DNA from 4 places in the Streptomyces sp. CRN 30 genome. Region 4 is predicted to be linked to each of the others. Evidence: riboswitches for the same ligand, from Rfam matches in the RefSeq annotation. Region 4 holds a riboswitch; each other region holds the start of a gene.

The links. Region 4 has a riboswitch for cyclic di-AMP ahead of UW392_RS56960 (LysM peptidoglycan-binding domain-containing M23 family metallopeptidase). Riboswitches for the same ligand answer to the same signal wherever they lie in the genome.
Region 1: another riboswitch for cyclic di-AMP. It lies ahead of UW392_RS38965 (M23 family metallopeptidase); the one in region 4 lies ahead of UW392_RS56960 (LysM peptidoglycan-binding domain-containing M23 family metallopeptidase).
Region 2: another riboswitch for cyclic di-AMP. It lies ahead of UW392_RS05550 (M23 family metallopeptidase); the one in region 4 lies ahead of UW392_RS56960 (LysM peptidoglycan-binding domain-containing M23 family metallopeptidase).
Region 3: another riboswitch for cyclic di-AMP. It lies ahead of UW392_RS21295 (LysM peptidoglycan-binding domain-containing protein); the one in region 4 lies ahead of UW392_RS56960 (LysM peptidoglycan-binding domain-containing M23 family metallopeptidase).

Annotation. Positions count from the first base shown of each region.
Region 1 is NZ_JAVRHI010000368.1:8,040-12,374, reverse strand. Features, by position in the region: gene UW392_RS38980 (GNAT family N-acetyltransferase) at 1-140, opposite strand, end outside; gene UW392_RS38975 (HPr family phosphocarrier protein) at 284-565, shown strand; gene UW392_RS38970 (GntR family transcriptional regulator) at 787-1,479, opposite strand; gene UW392_RS38965 (M23 family metallopeptidase) at 1,900-2,676, opposite strand; cyclic di-AMP (ydaO/yuaA leader) riboswitch at 2,689-2,855, opposite strand; gene UW392_RS38960 (pitrilysin family protein) at 3,082-4,335, opposite strand, start outside.
Region 2 is NZ_JAVRHI010000057.1:16,750-21,084, forward strand. Features, by position in the region: gene UW392_RS05545 (PrsW family intramembrane metalloprotease) at 1-7, shown strand, start outside; gene UW392_RS05550 (M23 family metallopeptidase) at 117-1,163, opposite strand; cyclic di-AMP (ydaO/yuaA leader) riboswitch at 1,175-1,335, opposite strand; gene UW392_RS05555 (PP2C family protein-serine/threonine phosphatase) at 1,590-2,792, opposite strand; tRNA gene UW392_RS05560 (tRNA-Met) at 2,972-3,045, opposite strand; gene UW392_RS05565 (alginate lyase family protein) at 3,141-4,335, opposite strand, start outside.
Region 3 is NZ_JAVRHI010000202.1:28,749-33,083, forward strand. Features, by position in the region: gene UW392_RS21290 (polyprenyl synthetase family protein) at 1-941, opposite strand, end outside; cyclic di-AMP (ydaO/yuaA leader) riboswitch at 1,610-1,806, shown strand; gene UW392_RS21295 (LysM peptidoglycan-binding domain-containing protein) at 1,812-2,516, shown strand; gene UW392_RS21300 (HAD family hydrolase) at 2,557-3,366, opposite strand; gene UW392_RS21305 (FAD-dependent oxidoreductase) at 3,495-4,335, opposite strand, start outside.
Region 4 is NZ_JAVRHI010000500.1:11,329-15,663, forward strand. Features, by position in the region: gene UW392_RS56955 (patatin-like phospholipase family protein) at 1-778, shown strand, start outside; cyclic di-AMP (ydaO/yuaA leader) riboswitch at 1,117-1,272, shown strand; gene UW392_RS56960 (LysM peptidoglycan-binding domain-containing M23 family metallopeptidase) at 1,276-2,052, shown strand; gene UW392_RS56965 (SGNH/GDSL hydrolase family protein) at 2,205-3,029, shown strand; gene UW392_RS56970 (MBL fold metallo-hydrolase) at 3,148-4,335, shown strand, end outside.

The DNA of each region.
Region 1 (4,335 bases), on a different contig from region 4:
GAGACCTGCTCGTAGAAGCTGACGAGACGCTCGGCGTCATCGACGGTGATGGGCCTGACGCGCGCGGTGCCGCCGTCGCGCAGCACCACGTCGGCCTCCCAGTGAGCGGGGTACTCGTGCCGGTCCGGCGAGGTCTGCATGGTTCCCCAGCGTACGGCTCGCCCCCGACAGCGGGGCGAGGCAGCCTGGGGACCGGAACCGGATCGGGGTCAGGCCGTGGGCCGCGTCCGGGACCGCTTCGTCGATGGGTCAAAGACACCGCAACACCGAAGGGCATCAACACATGGCTGAGCGCCGCGTCAACGTCGGCTGGGCCGAGGGCCTCCACGCCCGTCCCGCCTCCCTCTTCGTCCGGGCCGCCACGGCCTCCGGAGTCCCCGTGACGATCGCCAAGGCCGGCGGCAACCCCGTCAACGCGGCCTCCATGCTGGCGGTCCTCGGCCTCGGCGCCAAGGGCGGCGAGGAGGTCGTCCTCGCCTCCGACGCCGAGGGCGCGGACGCCGCGCTGGACCGGCTGGCCAAGCTGGTCTCCGAGGGGCTCGACGAGCTCCCCGAGACCGTCTGAGCCGCGCCGGGGTGACGCCGTAGCCGTCACCGACGCATACGCATACGTGAAGGGCTCGTCCGATTCGCCGGGCGGGCCCTTCACATTACCTTCCGGCGGGTGGCGCATTCCGCCGCTGGCCGACGGTGCAATTCCTCTCCGCGCGCAGCTCTATATCCTCTGCGCAGGCAGCGGAAAAAGCCCCCCGGAAATTACACTGCACTTTGTATACGGCTTCCGTGTTAATGCCGCGCGCTCGACATGTTTACGTGGTGTTGCGAAGTCCTCACACGGTCGGCGCGGTCCCCGTGGGGGAAGCGCAGCCGGTGCGTGTCGGCCGCCCGCTCCTGGTGCAGGGCCGTGATCGCCCGCGCCCGGTCGCCGTCCCCGCGCGCGACGGCGTCGACGATGCCGCCGTGCTCGGCCCAGGACCGCACCGGATCGGCGGGCGCCTCCACCGTGTACATCCAGGCGATCTTGTGCCGCAACTGGGCGAGGGTCGAGGTCAGCGCGGGGCTGCCGGACGCCTGGGCGAGCGTCTCGTGGAACCAGCCGCCCAAGGAGCGCAGGTCCTCGCTGTGGCCCCGGCGCGCCCGCTCCTGCCCCAGTCTGACCAGGCCGCGCAGCACCTTGAGGTGTGCCTCGGTGCGGCGCTGGGCGGCCCGTGCGGCGCCCAGCGGCTCCAGCAGCGTGCGCATCTCCAGCACGTCGGCGGCCTCCTGCTCGGTCGGCTCCGCGACACACGCGCCCGCGTGCCGGCGGGTGACCACGAAGCCCTCCGCCTCCAGGGTGCGCAGGGCCTCGCGCACGGGGACGCGCGAGACGCCGTAGCGGCGGGCCAGCACTTCCTCGGTGAGTCTGCTGCCGCGCTCGTGGACCCCCGCGACGATGTCATCACGGATCGCCGTGCATACCGAGTGCGCCGGAATACGCATGACCGGACCTCCGCCTTAATACCCGTGATGCGCCGCCGATTGACGCGTGTTCCCGCGACTCTATTGCAGGGCACCGGAATTTCCGACGCCGGGCCGGAATCCATGGATATTTTTTGGACAGCGGACGTGTCACAACGGACATGTCATCACGACATGCCGCAACGGACGCGGCGCACTGACCCCTCACCACGGAACGCCTCACCACGGAACGCCTCACCACAGGGCGCGTCACCACGGAGCGCGCCACCGCGGACGGCGAAAGCCCCGGCTCGGGGGAGAGCCGGGGCTTCCTGGGGCTTCTGGGCCTTCGGGCGCGGGGCGGGGTGTCCGCCGCCGGGGGCTCGCTCTCCGGTCCAGGGGGCGCCGCCCCATGGGTCGTCGCCTGAGGGACTGTCGCCGCAGGATGAACGTCTCAGGGGGTCAGACGTTCACGCCGTGCGCGCGCAGATAGGCGACGGGGTCGATGTCGGTGCCGTACTCGGCCGTCGTACGGACCTCGAAGTGCAGGTGCGCACCGGTGACGTTGCCGGTCGCCCCGGAGACGGCGATCTGCTGGCCCGGGACGACCGCCTGGCCGACGGACACACCGATGGACGACAGGTGGCCGTACTGGGTGTACGTGCCGTCGTTCATCCGGAGCACGATCTGGTAGCCGTACGAGCCGCCCCAGCCCGCCTCCACGACGGTGCCGGAGCCGACCGCCTGGACGGCCGTGCCGGAGGCGGCGTGGAAGTCGACGCCGGTGTGGCTGCCGGAGGACCAGACGGCGCCACCGCTCTTGTAGCCGGTCGAGACGTACGAGCCGGCGATCGGGGAGACATAGGTGCTCAGACGCTTGCGCTCGGCCTCGCGGGCGGCGCGCTCCTCGGCCTCGCGGTCCTCCTCGGCCTTCACCGAGGCGAGCTGCACCGCCAGCGCCTCGGCCTCCTCGCGGGCCCGCTTCTGCGCGGCGGCCGCCTCGGCTGCCTGCCGCTGGGCGGCGGCCTGGGCGCCGACCTGCTCGGCCATCGAGTCGCCGATGCTGAGGGCCAGGGTGAGGCCGGTCTGCTCGGCGGAGGGGTCCGCGGCGAGCGCGGGAGAGGCCAGGGTCCCGATGACGCCGGTGGTGGTGAGCGCGGCGACACCCACGGTGCGCGTGGTGGCCTGCTTCACCCGGCTGGGACGACGGTGCTTCCCGGTGGCGCAGCTGAACGCCATGAAGTGGCTGGTCCTTTCCTTCCCTCTCGCCTACCGGGTTAGCTGACGGGTTCGGAGCAGGAAGGTCTCCTACGAGCTCCCTCCACCAGGTGGAGAGCGCCCGATTCACCCCAGGGGACTTCGGTTGGGTCCCCGGCTCCCCTGGCTCGCGCCATGCGGGGACTCGGCGATGACTGTCCGGCGCCGCGGGTGCGGCATGGTGCCTGACGAACAGCCGGACCGACGCTAAGGGTCCCGTCTTTCGAACAACAAACGAAAGACAGGTTTTGTAGCGTACGCCACAGGGCAGACAGCCCAACTCGGCCCCAATACGGGCAAAGCGGGACCCTGGTGGTTCTTCAGCCACCAGGGTCCCGCTGTCGGCGCCAGGCCGGCGGCTTCCGTCCGCCCGGCCCCGCCCGGCCCCTACTCCGCCCGGACGACGGTCACTTCGCCGATGCCGAGGGCGCCCACGGGCTCCTCGATCTGTGCCGCGTCGCCGACCAGGACGGTCACCAGCCGGTCCCCGGGGAAGGCGTTCACGGCGGCGGCGGTGGCCTCCACCGTGCCCGTCTCGGCCAACTGCCGGTACAGCGTCGCCTGGTAGTCGTCGGGCAGGTGCTGCTCGACCTGGTCGGCCAGCGTGCCCGCGACGGCCGCCGCCGTCTCGTACTTCAGGGGCGCGACCCCGACGAGGTTCTGCACCGCGACGTCGCGCTCGGCGTCCGTCAGGCCGCCCTCGGCGAGGGTGCGCAGCACGGTCCACAGGTCCGCCAGCGCGGGACCGGTGTTGGGCGTGTCGACGGAACCGCTGATGGCGAGCAGCGAGGCCCCGGTGCCGTCGGGCGCGGAGCGCAGCACCTGGCCGAACGCCCGCACACCGTAGGTGTAACCCTTCTCCTCGCGCAGCACGCGGTCGAGGCGCGAGGTGAGGGTGCCGCCGAGGCAGTAGGTGCCGAGCACCTGGGCGGGCCACACCCGGTCGTGCCGGTCCGGGCCGACGCGGCCGATGAGCAGCTGCGTCTGGACGGCGCCGGGGCGGTCCACGATGACGACGCGGCCGGTGTCGTCGGCGGTCACCGGCTCCACGGGCCGCGGCTCGGCCGAGGAGCCGGTCCAGGCGCCCAGGGTGTCGCCGAGCAGCCCGTCGAGGTCCACGTCGGTGAGGTCGCCGACGACGACCGCGGTGGCCGTGGCCGGGCGGACGTGCTTCTCGTAGAAGGCGCGCACGGCCGCCGAGTCGATGGCCGCGACGGTGTCCTCGGTGCCCTGGCGCGGGCGCGACATGCGCGAGGAGGCCGGGAACAGCTGCCTGGAGAGCTCCTTGGCGGCGCGGCGGGCCGGGTTGGCCAGCTCGTGCGGGATCTCGTCGAGCCGGTTGCGCACCAGCCGTTCGACCTCGCCGTCGTCGAACGCGGGCGCCCTGAGGGCGTCGGCGAGCAGGCCGAGCGCCTTGGGCAGCCGGGAGACGGGCACCTCGAGGCTGATGCGGACGCCGGAGTGGTCGGCGTGCGCGTCGAGGGTGGCGCCGCAGCGCTCCAGCTCGGCGGCGAACTCCTCGGCGGAGTGCTTGTCGGTGCCCTCGGTGAAGGCGCGCGCCATGATCGTGGCGACGCCGTCGAGGCCCGTCGGCTCGGCGTCCAGGGGCGCGTCGAGCAGCACCTCCACGGCGACGACCTG
Region 2 (4,335 bases), on a different contig from region 4:
GCCGTGAACCGCCACGGACCGCGACGACCGCGGGACGGCGACGGCCCGCCGAACCGGCAGCCCTGACGTCGGGGGGTCGTCGCCAGGACCGCCGGGGTTCTCGGGGCGGGACGGTCCTACGGGTTGAGGCCCTTGCTCTGCAGCCAGGCCATCGGGTCGATGCCGGAGGCCGCGCCGTCGGGGTGGACCTCCAGGTGGAGGTGGGCGCCGGTGACGTTGCCGGTGGCGCCGACGCGGCCGATGACGTCGCCGGTGTTGACCTGCTGGCCGACGCTGACGCTGATCGAGGACTGGTGGCAGAACCACAGCTCGGTGCCGTCGTCGAGGGTGAGGATCGTGCGGTAGCCGTAGGAGCCGGCCCAGCCCGCCTCGGTGATCGTCCCGGTGTGGACGGCCTTGATGAGGGTGCCGGTGGGGGCGGCGAAGTCGAGTCCGGTGTGGTAGCCGGAGGACCAGTACGCGCCGGCCTGCCCGAAGGTCGAGGAGATCGTGTACGAGGAGGTCGGCAGGGCGTACTGCGCGGCGAGCTTGGCGAGCCGCTCGGCCTCGGCCTTCTTCGCGGCCTCCTCCTCCGCCTTCTTCTTGGCGGCGGCGGCCTTGGCCTCGGCCTTCTTCTCCGCCTCGGCGGCGGCTTCGGCGGCCTTCTTCTCGGCGGCCGCGGCGGCCTCCTCGGCGGCCTTGGTGTCGACCTGGTCCTGCTGCTGCTCGGCCTGCGCCATGATCCGCCCGACCAGTGCCTGGCCGGCGTCCGCGCTCTCCTCACCGCTGTCGGAGGCGACGGCGCCGACGGCGGCGATGGAGCTGAGCGGGGCGACGGCGGTGTCGTCGGCGGCCGCCTCGTCGTCGTCCGAGATGAGCGAGCCGACGTTCGGCAGGTCGGGCATGGATATCGAGACCGGCGGCTTGCCGGTCTGCGCGCTGGCCATGCCGCCGGCGCCGACGGCGGCTATGACACCGACGCCGAGGACGGTGGAGCTGCGGGCGAGTCCGCCGCGCTGCTTGGCGACGCGGTGCTTGCCGCGCACGGGCCGGATGGACTCGGCGGTGGGGTTCCACTCCTCGAAGGGACCCTCGTCGGGGCGGTAGCCGCCGTAGCCGAAGGTGTCGCCCTCGTGCTGGGCCGGCAGGAACGGGGCCTCGGGGGCAGGCCGGTTGGACGCCACGTGGGCGTACTCCTTTCCTTCCTTCTCGCCTACCGGGTTAGCTGACGGGTTCGGAGCAGGAAGGTCTCCTACGCGCGTATACGGGCTGTGGTCTCCACAGCCGTGGACGAGCGATTCACCCCAAGGTGGTGGTTCCCCGGTTCCCTTTGACGGGATTCGGCGCGTGCGCACGGAGCCGCCTTCTGTGACGGCTGGGACGACCGCGCTGCGTTATCGAACGTTAATAGACACGAGGTGCGTATTCCAAGCCGTTCCCCTTGATCATTAAGGGATCCCGCCGGAACCAAGGCCGCACGACCGGCGAAAACCGGGCGAGTTGACCCGGTACCGCCACACCACGGAATCGATCTACGCCACCCCTTGAAGCTGACCGTGCCTCAGTTGTTATGCGGAGGGCGCTCGGCACGTCACCCCCGGTGACAACGGTCAGGGACGGCGTACGGCGAGCAGCGCCATGTCGTCCGCCATGCCGCCCCCGGAGTGCCGGCGCACGTCCGCGGCGAGGACGTCGAGGAGCGCCTCGGGGTGCCGGAAGCTGCGGCCGGTGAGCCGGACGCACGGGTCGTAGAACTCGCCGTCGGCGTCGCGGGCCTCGGAGAGACCGTCGGTGTAGAGCAGCAGGGTGGCACCGCTGGGAAAAGTGGTCTCCTCGGCGCGGTCCGGCCAGACGCCCAGTTCGCCCATGCCGAGCGGCAGCGCGGGCTCGCGGGCGCTGAGCATGCGCAGGCGGCCGTCGGCGTAGAGCAGCAGCGGTGGCGGGTGGCCGCGGTTGACGACGCGGACGACTCCGTCGCCGTGCGGGAGTTCGACGAGGACGGCGGTGGTGAACCCCTCGAAGGCGTCGAGTCCCTCGCGGCGGGTGCCCTCGCGGGCCAGCGCCCGTTCGAGCCGCTGGGCGACCGCCTCCAGGGACGCCTCCTGCTCGGCGGCCTCGCGGAAGGCCCCGATGACGACGGCGACGGCGGCCACCGCGCCCATCCCCTTGCCGCGTACGTCCCCGACGATCAGGCGGATGCCGCGCGGGCTGTCCTGCACCGCGTAGAGGTCGCCGCCGATGAAGGCGTCGGCCTGGGCCGCCTCGTAGCAGGCGGCGATCTCGAAGCCGCCGAGCCGTTCGACGGGCTGGGGCAGGACGGCGCGCTGGGCCGCCTCGGCGATCTCGCGGGCGGTGGCGAGCCGCTCGTCGGTGCGGCGGACGAAGCCGTTGACGAGGACGGCGAGCGCGGCGACGGTCGCTATGGTCACCAGCTCGGTGATCGAGTCGATGTAGTGGGCGACGCCCTTGGAGAGCTGGAGGCCGATGACCGCGCCGACGACGGCGATGCCGGTGAACAGGGTGCCGCGCCGGGAGTAGAGCGGCGCGGCGAGCAGCGGAGCGGCGGTGTAGAGGGGGCCCGCGGTGAAGTAGCGCGGGGTGAGGAGGTCGTAGACGACGGCGACGACGACGAGGAGCAGGGGGAGCAGGCGCACGAGGGTGTGGGCGGAGGTGAACCGCCGTCCTTCCGCGCGCCCCGGGAGCCGGGTCGCTCCGGAGCCGTCGTCGCCGAGGCCGGGGTCGGGCACCGGATCGCCGGGCAGCCGGCCGCCGGCCCTGGCGTACGGTCCCTCGCCCACGTCACCAGGCCGCACGTCTCGCCTCCCGCCAACCTGTACCCGCCGCCGCTTCCCGTCCCGCCAGTCCAGGGTTCCCGGAGCGGGGGCGGGCGGCGAGCGCAGAGGGCCGTACGGATGAACGCGGGCGCGTGGGAGCCTGCGGGGAAACGCACCGGAGGCCGGAACCCTGTCGGATTCCGGCCTCCGGCCTTCAGTAGCGGGGACAGGATTTGAACCTGCGACCTCTGGGTTATGAGCCCAGCGAGCTACCGAGCTGCTCCACCCCGCGTCGTTGTGTCTTCAGTGTACGCCATCCGCGGGGTGCTCGTCACACGCGTATCGCGCGCCCCTCGTCCGCGGTATCCGCCGGGTCGTCCGGCGGGGTCATCGGCCCGGGTTGCCGGCGTGGGTGAGGGTCTCCCAGGAGACGAAGAGGTCGTCGGTCCCGGCGGGGCGGGTCCTGGCCGCGAGCCTGTGCGCGGCGGGCACGGAGGTGCCGGCCCGGTTCTCCAGGTGGTTGAGGGCGACCTCCAGGTCGGGCCCGAGGTTGCGCTCGACCTTGCCGCCGCAGAGCCAGCGGGGCGTGGTGCCGGCCGCCTGCTGCCGGGCGTGCAGCGCCAGCGCGGCGGTGAGCCGGTCCTGCACCTCGCCGTACAGGTCGACGCCCTGGTGCCAGGCGGTCTCGGCGATGTGGGCGGTGGCGGCGATGGAGTAGCCGACGTGGGCGAAGTTGCGGCAGGTCTCCTGGGTGACGCCGTCCTTGAACGTCTTCTGCTCGTGCCAGTACGAGACGAGCCGTTTCTGGGTGGCGATGCTGCTGCCGGCCGGGGTGAACGGCAGCTCGCCGTCCTTCTCCAGGTAGAAGTAGGCGGGCACCCGGTCCCGGAACCGTTTGAGGGCCCGGTCGAACGTCTTGTGGTCGTCGAGGAAGACGGCGGCGGAGATCGCGCCGTCGGTGGCGATGAGGTCCCAGTTGCCGTTGTGGTCGGGGACCTTCTCGGTCAGCTCGGGCAGGTGCGCGGTGCGCAGCATGGTCCCGAACCGCCGGACCCGGCCCTCCGGCCAGCCCGCGCCGGGCGTGTGGCGGACGAGTTCGGCGGCCCGCGCCCAGGTGGAGGCGGTCCAGCCGGCCTGGAGACCGGCGTTGTCCCCGGTGTGCTCCGTGAGCTTCGCCGACCAGGCGTCCATGATCTGCCGGGCCTTGACGGCGTGCCGCTCCTTGCCGGTGACGCCGAACAGCAAGGCCTGCGTGTAGGCGGCGATGGCGTCCTCGCGCTCCTCCTCGCAGCCCCGTCCGGCCTTCTTCCCGCCGGGACAGTGGACGGTCGCGAACGGCCGCGCCTTGTGCCGGTACGACCCGTACGGGCTGTCCCGCATGGTCAGGTAGGCGGAGAGCCACGGCTGCCGCCCGGCGGTCGTGTTCTTCCGTACGGTGTCCAGCTGGGCCTCGCTGACGAGGACACCGGGATGGGTGAACTCGGCGTCGGCGGCGAGCGCCCGCGTCATCGCGCGGCCGGACTCCTGCCCGCACCCGGCGACCGCCACCGCGACCAGCCCCGCCACCACGAGTGCCGTTCCT
Region 3 (4,335 bases), on a different contig from region 4:
GGCGCCAGTGTCGACCGGGCCTCCTCCGCGTACCGCACGGTGTCCCGCCGGGCCTGCTCCAGCGCCGGGTGGGCCCGCAGCCGGGACAGCGCGTCGGCGAGGCGCGCGTCGTCGGTCAGGTCGCCGTCCAGCAGCTCGCACAGCTCGGCGTCCTCGGCCAGCCCCAGCCGCGCGGCCCGCTCCCGCAGCCGCAGCACCGGCATCGTGGGGACACCCTCACGCAGATCGGTCCCCGGCGTCTTCCCCGACTCGCGGGTGTCGGAGGCGACGTCCAGCACGTCGTCCGCCAGCTGGAACGCGATGCCCAGCCGCTCCCCGTACTGCGTCAGCACGTCCACGACCGTCTCGTCGGCGCCGGACATCATCGCCCCGAACCGTCCGGAGACGGCCACCAGCGAGCCGGTCTTCCCGCCGAGGACCTCCAGGTAGTGCTCGATGGGGTCCCGCCCGTCGCGCGGCCCGACGGTCTCCAGGATCTGCCCGGTGACCAGCCGTTCGAACGCCTCGGCCTGGATCCGGACCGCCTCGTGCCCCAGGTCGGCCACCACGTGCGAGGCCCGGGCGAACAGGAAGTCCCCGGTCAGCACGGCGACGGAGTTGCCCCAGCGGGCGTTCGCGCTCGGCACCGCGCGGCGCACGTCCGCCTCGTCCATCACGTCGTCGTGGTACAGCGTGGCCAGGTGCGTCAGCTCGACGACCACGGCGGAGGGCACGATGCCCGGCGCGTGCGGGTCCCCGAACTGCGCCGCGAGCATCACCAGCAGCGGCCGGAACCGCTTCCCGCCCGCCTTCAGCAGGTGCTGCGCGGCCTCCTGGATGAAGGGGACCTCGCTCTTCGTGGCCTCGAACAAACCTTCCTCGACGGCCGTCAATCCGGCCTGGACATCGGCTTCCAGAGCCTGGTCCCGCACGCTCAGCCCGAACGGCTCGACGACGGTCACGAGAGGTCTCCTGTCTGCTGACGTCTGCTGACGGTCATACGGTCGGTCACACGGACGGTCACGGTCTCAAGGTCGATGACATAGTTTGTCGATCTGTCGCTGCCATCACCCGAGTCAGCGTATCCGGTCACCTTTCGATCACCACGAGCGCCCACCGGTCCACCCCGGGCGGCATCGGCACACACCGGTCATGTTCTTGATCAGCTGATACGTACGGACATGCCTCGACCCACACGGCTCCACCGGCGGCTCTCCTCACGGCCCCCGAGTGATCATCCCCGACACCCGGCGCATCCGCTCCGCGCCCGCTCCGCATACCCGGTGCGGACCATGTGTCACGGGCGCAGCCTCCCGTCACCGCCCCGTGACTCCCTGCCACCTTTACGCCACCCCCAGTCGCCGCTCCGCACGGACACCCTTCCCCCATGATCCTTCCAGCCCGTGAGTCGAGTCACACGGGGGCCTTTGTGACCACACCTTCGAAGCGCGAGCACTTTGCCTTTGCAGAAGGAAAGTTGGAGTCGACCGACCGGGCATTTCGATCTCCTTTAGCCCCGCCAGCACGTCACCAGAGAGACTCACGTCACCCATCCACCCTTGTTTCACCTGTGTGCTCTCGCATACGTTCACGTCCATCCGGGCGGAACGCCGAATCCTGCCGCCGCCCGCGACCCCTTTGACCGACTCACTCACGCAGGGCAGGAGCGGGGGACCCAGGCAAGCCGCCGGTCAGTAGGTCCGGACCGGCTCGGGGTGAAGCCGCGCACACCACTCGCCGCTCGTCATGCGTCGTGCGGGCCGTGCACGGCCGGGCACCTTTCCGCCCGAACCCGACAGCTCACCTCGCAGGCGCCGGAGAGGAAACGCGCCATGCCCGCACGAGGCAAGCACCGCCGCCCCAGAACCAGCCCGCTCGCCCGAGGTGTCCTCGCCGTCGCCGGAACCGGTGCGGCCGCCCTCGCCCTTCCGCTCATGGGCGCGACGAGCGCCAGTGCCGCACAGCCGGCCCAGGTCCGGACCGCACCCCAGGCCGCCGCCCCGACGTACACCGTGCTCGCGGGCGACACGCTCACCGGGATCGCGGACGAGCACGCCGTCGACGGCGGCTGGCGACAGCTGTACGAGGACAACCGCGCGGTCGTCGGTGACGACCCGCAACTCATCCGCCCGGGTCTGGAACTCACGGTCGGTGCGGCCGGGGAGTCCGGCACGGACACGGCGACCGCGGTCACCCCCGCCTCCGTCACGACCTACGCCGACAACCTCGACGGCTGGATCCGTGAGGCCCTGGACGTCATGGGGCAGAACGGCATACCGGGAACGTACGACGGCATCCACCGCAACGTCATGCGCGAGTCGTCCGGCAACCCGCAGGCCATCAACAACTGGGACTCGAACGCCGCGGCGGGCACCCCGTCCAAGGGCCTGCTCCAGGTCATCGACCCGACGTTCGCCGCGTACCACGTCTCCGGCACGGTGTACGACCCGTACGACCCGGTCTCGAACATCGTGGCGGCGTGCAACTACGCCGCCGCGCGGTACGGCTCGATCGACAACGTCTTCGGTCCGTACTGACCCGGCTCCCCGGCGTGGCCACACCCGGCCACGGCAACGCTCACCCCGGAAACAGCCGCTCCAGCACCACGGCGACCCCGTCCTCCTCGTTCGACAGGGTCACCTCGTCGGCGACGGCCTTGAGTTCCGGGTGGGCGTTGCCCATGGCCACCCCGCGTGCGGCCCAGCCGAACATGGGGATGTCGTTCGGCATGTCACCGAAGGCGACGGTGTCCGCCGGGCTCACCCCGAGCCGCCGGGCGGCCCTGTCCAGGCCCGTCGCCTTCGTGACGCCACATGGCTGAAGTTCGACGGTCCCGGGCCCCGACATGGTGACCGTCGCCAGCGAGCCGACCACTCGGCGGGCCGCCGCCGTCAACTCGTCGTCGCTCAGCGTGGGGTGACGCAGCAGCACCTTGCTGATGGGCGCGCCCCACAGTTCCTCGCGCCGCCGCACCGGTACGGCGGGAAGCATCGGCTGCGGCATCAGGTAACCCGGCTCGATGAGGGTGCTCCCCTCCGCCCCGTCCTGGTCGACGGCCGCGTACACCTCCCCGACCTCGGCCTCGATCTTCTCCAGCGCGGTCTCCGCGAGTTCCCTGTCCAGGGTCACGGACCAGATCAGCCGATCCGCGCCGGCGTCGTACAGCTGCGCGCCCTGCCCGCACACCGCAAGCCCCCTGCTGCCGAGCTCCCGCAGCAGGGGGCGTACGAGTGGGGCGGGCCGTCCCGTCGCGACCAGGTGCCGCGCACCGGCGGCCGCAGCTCTCGCGAGAGCGGAGCGGGACCTGGCGGAGAGCGTGTGGTCGCCGCGGAGCAGCGTTCCGTCCAGGTCAGTGGCGATGAGGGCGTACACGGTGCGCGGCGTCATGATCAGAGAATACGGACCGGCAGGGCTCATCCGTCCGGCGCTAACCGGACGACGTACCCCCTTGCGGCACCGTGAACTCCCGCCCCCGGACAGCGCGGTTCACGGTGGCACGCACCGCGTCCCACCGCTCACCGGTGGGCGGCCGCCAGGTGCCTGACCAGCCGCCGCGAGGCGAACTCCGTGCCGCACACGAACCGCATCACCGGCCCGTACGAGGCCGCCGCGGGCAGCCCCGTGAAGTACAGCCCGGGCACCGACGAGCGATATCCGGCCCCGAGCCGCGGTGCTCCCCGGCTCACCGCCAGCTCCGTACGCAACTCGTGGCCGATGAAGTCCATCGCCGCCAGGTCCACCCGGTAGCCCGTGGCCGCGATCACGTGGTCGGCCGACAGTTCCTCCATGCGCCCCTCGTGGGTGCGCACCACCAGCGTCGGGCGCCCGTCGATGCCGCCCGCGCGCACGATCCGCTGCACCTCCCGTACCTGCACCGTGCCCTCGAACCGGTCCCGCAGCCACCAGGCGCCGAGCGGCCCGAGCACCCGGCGCACGAGGAGGTGGCGGGCGCCGGCGGGCAGCCGGCGGTAGGGGTGCGGGTAGTAGCTGAGCGCCCAGAGGGACCAGGCCCGGCCGAACGGCGACTCGGGCCGGAGCCTCGGCTGCCGCCACGGCGGATCACCGAAGGCCACCTTGCCGCGCCCGCGCGCGACCACCCGTACCCGCGCTCCGGCCTCCGCCGCCAGCACCGCCGTCTCCAGCGCGGACTGCCCGGCGCCGACCACGAGCAGGTCCTTGCCCGCGAACCGGTCGAGGTCGTGGTGGTGCGAACTGTGCGAGAGGGGTCCGGTGGGAGTGGGCCCGTCGGGGGCGGCGCCCGCGAGCTCGGGCGGGAGGTGGGCGAGGCCGGACAGGCCGGTCGCCACCACGACAGCCCGCGCGGTGAACGACTCCCCGGAGTCCAGCTTGAGTTCG
Region 4 (4,335 bases):
GAACCGCCTGGACCTGACCCGCATCCCCGACCGCGGGCCGCCCGGCCTGCCGCTGCTGAGCGAGGGCATCTCCCTCCTCGGCGGGCGCGGCGCCTACCGGGGCGACTGGATCCGCGACTGGCTGGAGCGGGAACTGGGCGACCTCGGCGTCACCACCTTCGGCCAGCTCCGCTACGACGACCCGGAGGGCGACAGCGACCTGCCGGAGAACAAACGGTACAAACTGGTCGTGATGGCCACGGATGTGACCCACGGACGGCTGCTCAGGCTCCCCTGGGACTACTGGCTCTACGACCTCGACCCCGACGAGCAGAAGGTCGCCGACGCGGTCCGCTGCTCGCTGTCGATCCCGTTCTACTTCCGGCCGTGCACCCTGACCCACCGCGCGACCGGCGAGCAGTCGGTGATCGTGGACGGGGGCATCCTGTCCAACTTCGCCGTGGACACCTGGGACCGCACCGACGGAAAACCCGCCCGGTGGGACACGATCGGCGTGCGCATCCTGCCCGAGCTGCCCGCCGGGATCGCACAGCTCTTCCCGGCCGCGGCCGTGGTGATGTCCCCGGTGCTGCGCCTGCTGCAACAGGTGGTGGCGACGGCCCTGGTGGGCCGGGACCAGACGAGCCTGGAGCGGCCGGGGGTCCGGGACCGGACGTTCGCCGTGGCCTGTCAGAACGTCGGCATCACCGACTTCGGCATCGGCGAGGAGGCAAGGGAGGCGCTGGTCGAGGAGGGGCGCCAGGCCGCGAGCGAGTTCGTACGGCGCAGGCGGTCGTGACGGTGCCGGCCGGCTAGCGCGGTCCGAATAGAACGGTATGCCCTGACGTGCCCCGATCCCGTGCCCGACGGATCGGGGCACGTGAGCAGCGTCATAGATATGCGAGATCCGTGACGTTGTGCCCCTTTTCATGCCCATGCAAAACAGGGCCCTGTCATGGGCGTTCACCCCCGGCGGCCCGGCCGCGGTGCACGGAGGGTGACGGATCTTCCTCGCGGTGGATCAAGCGGAACACCCTTCCCGCGCAACCCACGCTTGTCCCTGTGCGTCCTGGTCCCTTACGTTCCTCACCGATCCGGACGGACGCCTAATCCTGCCGCCGCCCGGAGCCCGAACCCACTCACCACCCGTCACGGCAGGAGCGGGGGACCCACAGGTACGACCGCCTGTTCCGGTTCCCGGGACGGCTAGGGGTCAAGCCGCGCCCACGGCACGGCCGGGCATCTCCAGCCCGAACCCGACAGCTCACCTCGCAGGCGCCGGAGAGGGAACTCGACATGCCCGCGAAGGGTAAGCACCGTCGTACCAGGACCAGCCGCCTGGCCCGCACCATCGCCGCCGCCGGAACCGGCGGCGCCGCGCTCGCGCTGCCGCTGATCGGAGCCGCCGGCGCCCACGCCGCCGACGCGCAGCAGGACACGTACACCGTCGTGGCCGGCGACTCCCTGGTGAAGATCGCCGACGCCCAGGACGTCGACGGCGGCTGGAAGCAGCTCTACGCCGACAACCGCGACGCCATCGGCGACGACCCGGCCCTGATCCGCCCCGGTCTGAAGCTCACCCTCGACGGCGGCGACAAGGCCGGCACGACGAACGCGACGGCCTCCTCCGCCAAGACCGCGGCGGCCGCGACGGACGACACCTCCGCCGGCTTCGTCTCGCCCGTCAGCGGCGGCACCGTCGGCACCCCGTACCACCAGTCCGGCTCCATGTGGTCCAGCGGCTACCACACCGGCACCGACTTCGTCGTCCCGACCGGCACCTCGCTGAAGGCCGTCGGCGCCGGCACCGTCGTCTCCGCCGGCTGGGGCGGCGCGTACGGCAACCAGGTCGTCATCCAGCTCGCCGACGGCCACTACGCCCAGTACGCCCACCTGTCCGCGCTCTCCGTCTCCAGCGGTGACTCCGTGACCGCCGGGCAGCAGATAGGTCTCTCCGGCGCCACCGGCAACGTGACCGGACCGCACCTGCACTTCGAGATCCGCACCACGCCGGATTACGGCTCGGACATCGACCCGATCGCGTACCTGCGCTCGCAGGGCGTCTCCGTCTGAATTCCGCTCCCCGCGAGCACGGCCCGCCGCTTCTGCGGCGGGCCGCGCTTATTCCGGAATTGGTGAACACTTTAGGAGTGGCTTTTCTCACCGCCCGTCAACCCCTGCCTACGGTCGCGTAGGTCACAAACAGAGGTGAATCATGGGCCGACGTGGACGATTCGAAGAGTGAGAAGAGCGACGAGAGAGCAGTCATCGGGTCGTACGTGGCGGTGGGCGACAGCTTCACCGAGGGCGTCGGCGACCGCGGCCCGGACGGGGCGTTCGTCGGCTGGGCCGACCGTTTCGCCGTCCTCCTCGCCGACCGGCGGCCGGAGGGCGACTTCACCTACACCAACCTGGCCGTGCGCGGCCGGCTGCTCGACCGCATCGTCGAGGACCAGGTACCCCGGGCCGCCGAGCTCGCACCCGACCTGGTGTCGTTCTGCGCGGGGGGTAACGACATCATCCGGCCGGGCACCGACCCCGACGAGCTGGCCGAGCGGTTCGAGCGGGCGGTCGCCGCGCTCACCGCGACGGCCGGGACGGTCCTGGTGACGACCGGGTTCGACACCCGCGGGATACCGGTCCTCAAGCACCTGCGGGGCAAGATCGCGACGTACAACGGGCACGTGCGGGCCGTTGCCGACCGCTACGGCTGCCCCGTGCTCGACCTGTGGTCGCTGCGCAGCGTCCAGGACCGCCGGGCCTGGGACAACGACCGGCTGCACCTCTCTCCCGAGGGGCACACGCGCGTGGCGCTCCGCGCCGGGCAGCTCCTCGGCCTGCCGGTGCCCGCCGACCCGGACCAGCCCTGGCCGCCACTGCCGCCGCGCGGCACGCTGGAGGTCCGCCGGGACGACGTGCACTGGGCGCGGGAGTACCTGGTGCCGTGGATCGGCCGCCGGCTGCGCGGCGAGTCCTCCGGCGACCACGTCACGGCCAAGGGGACGCTGTCGCCGGCCGACATCAGGACCCGGATCGCGGCGGTGGCCTGACGGCGAGGCCGGCGCGCCGCGTGTGGCGTGCGGGGCGTACGGATGTGACGGCCGGAAGCGACGGCTGTCACACAGGCCGACCATAATGGAGGTCTGACCTACTCCACCTGGAGGTACCGTGGCCGGTTTCCGTATCCCGAATGCCGGGCTCCGCGCGCCGCGGCCCGCGGCCTTCGGCGCGGACCCGAGCGGCGAGCGCATGGCGCGCATCCGCAATTCCCCGCACTTCGCGAACGGCGTCTTCCAGAACCCGGGAGGCACCGCCCGCACCATGCCCTCCGGATCGTCGGCGGAGCTGGCCAAGACCTACCTCGACCGCCGGGCGCGGGCCCGGCGGTCCCCCGGCGGAACGATCCCCGTGCACCCCACCACGGTCGCCGACCTGGCCCGCCCGCCGGCCACGGGACTGCGGATCACCTGGGCCGGGCACTCCAGCGTGCTGGTGGAGGTGGACGGGCAGCGGGTCCTCTTCGACCCGGTGTGGGGCGAGCGCTGCTCCCCGTTCCCGTTCGCCGGTCCCAAGCGGCTGCACCCGGTGCCGCTGCCGCTGGCCGCCCTCGGCCCGGTGGACGTCGTCGTCATCTCGCACGACCACTACGACCACCTGGACATGCCGACCATCAAGGCGCTGGCCGGCACGGACACCCTGTTCGCGGTGCCGCTCGGCGTCGGCGCCCACCTGGAGCACTGGGGCGTCGCGGCCGACCGGCTGCGGGAACTGGACTGGCACGAGGAGACGAAGGTCGGCGGTCTGACCCTCACGGCCACCCCGGCCCGCCACTTCTGCGGCCGGGCCCTGCGCAACACCCAGCACACTCTCTGGGCCTCGTGGGTGGTCGCGGGGGAGGAGCACCGCGTCTACCACAGCGGTGACACCGGTTACTTCGAGGGCTTCAAGGAGATCGGCGCGGCGCACGGCCCGTTCGACGTCACGATGGTCCAGGTCGGGGCGTACTCGGAGTTCTGGCCGGACATCCACATGACGCCGGAGGAAGGCGTCCGCACCCACCTCGACCTCCAGGGCGGCACCCCGGGCGGCGTCCTGCTGCCGATCCACTGGGGCACGTTCAACCTCGCGCCGCACGCGTGGGCGGAGCCGGGGGAGTGGATGAGGGACGCGGCCGACGCGGTGGACCAGCCGGTGGCGTTCCCCCGTCCGGGAGAGCCTTTCGAACCGGCGGGAACGCTGCCGGTGGAACCGTGGTGGCGCTCGATATCGGCCCCGCTCGCCCGGCCGTGGCGCAAGCCCGGCGACCTGGAGCCCGGACCGAAGCCGAAGAAGGGGGACCTGGACCTCGCCGGCGAG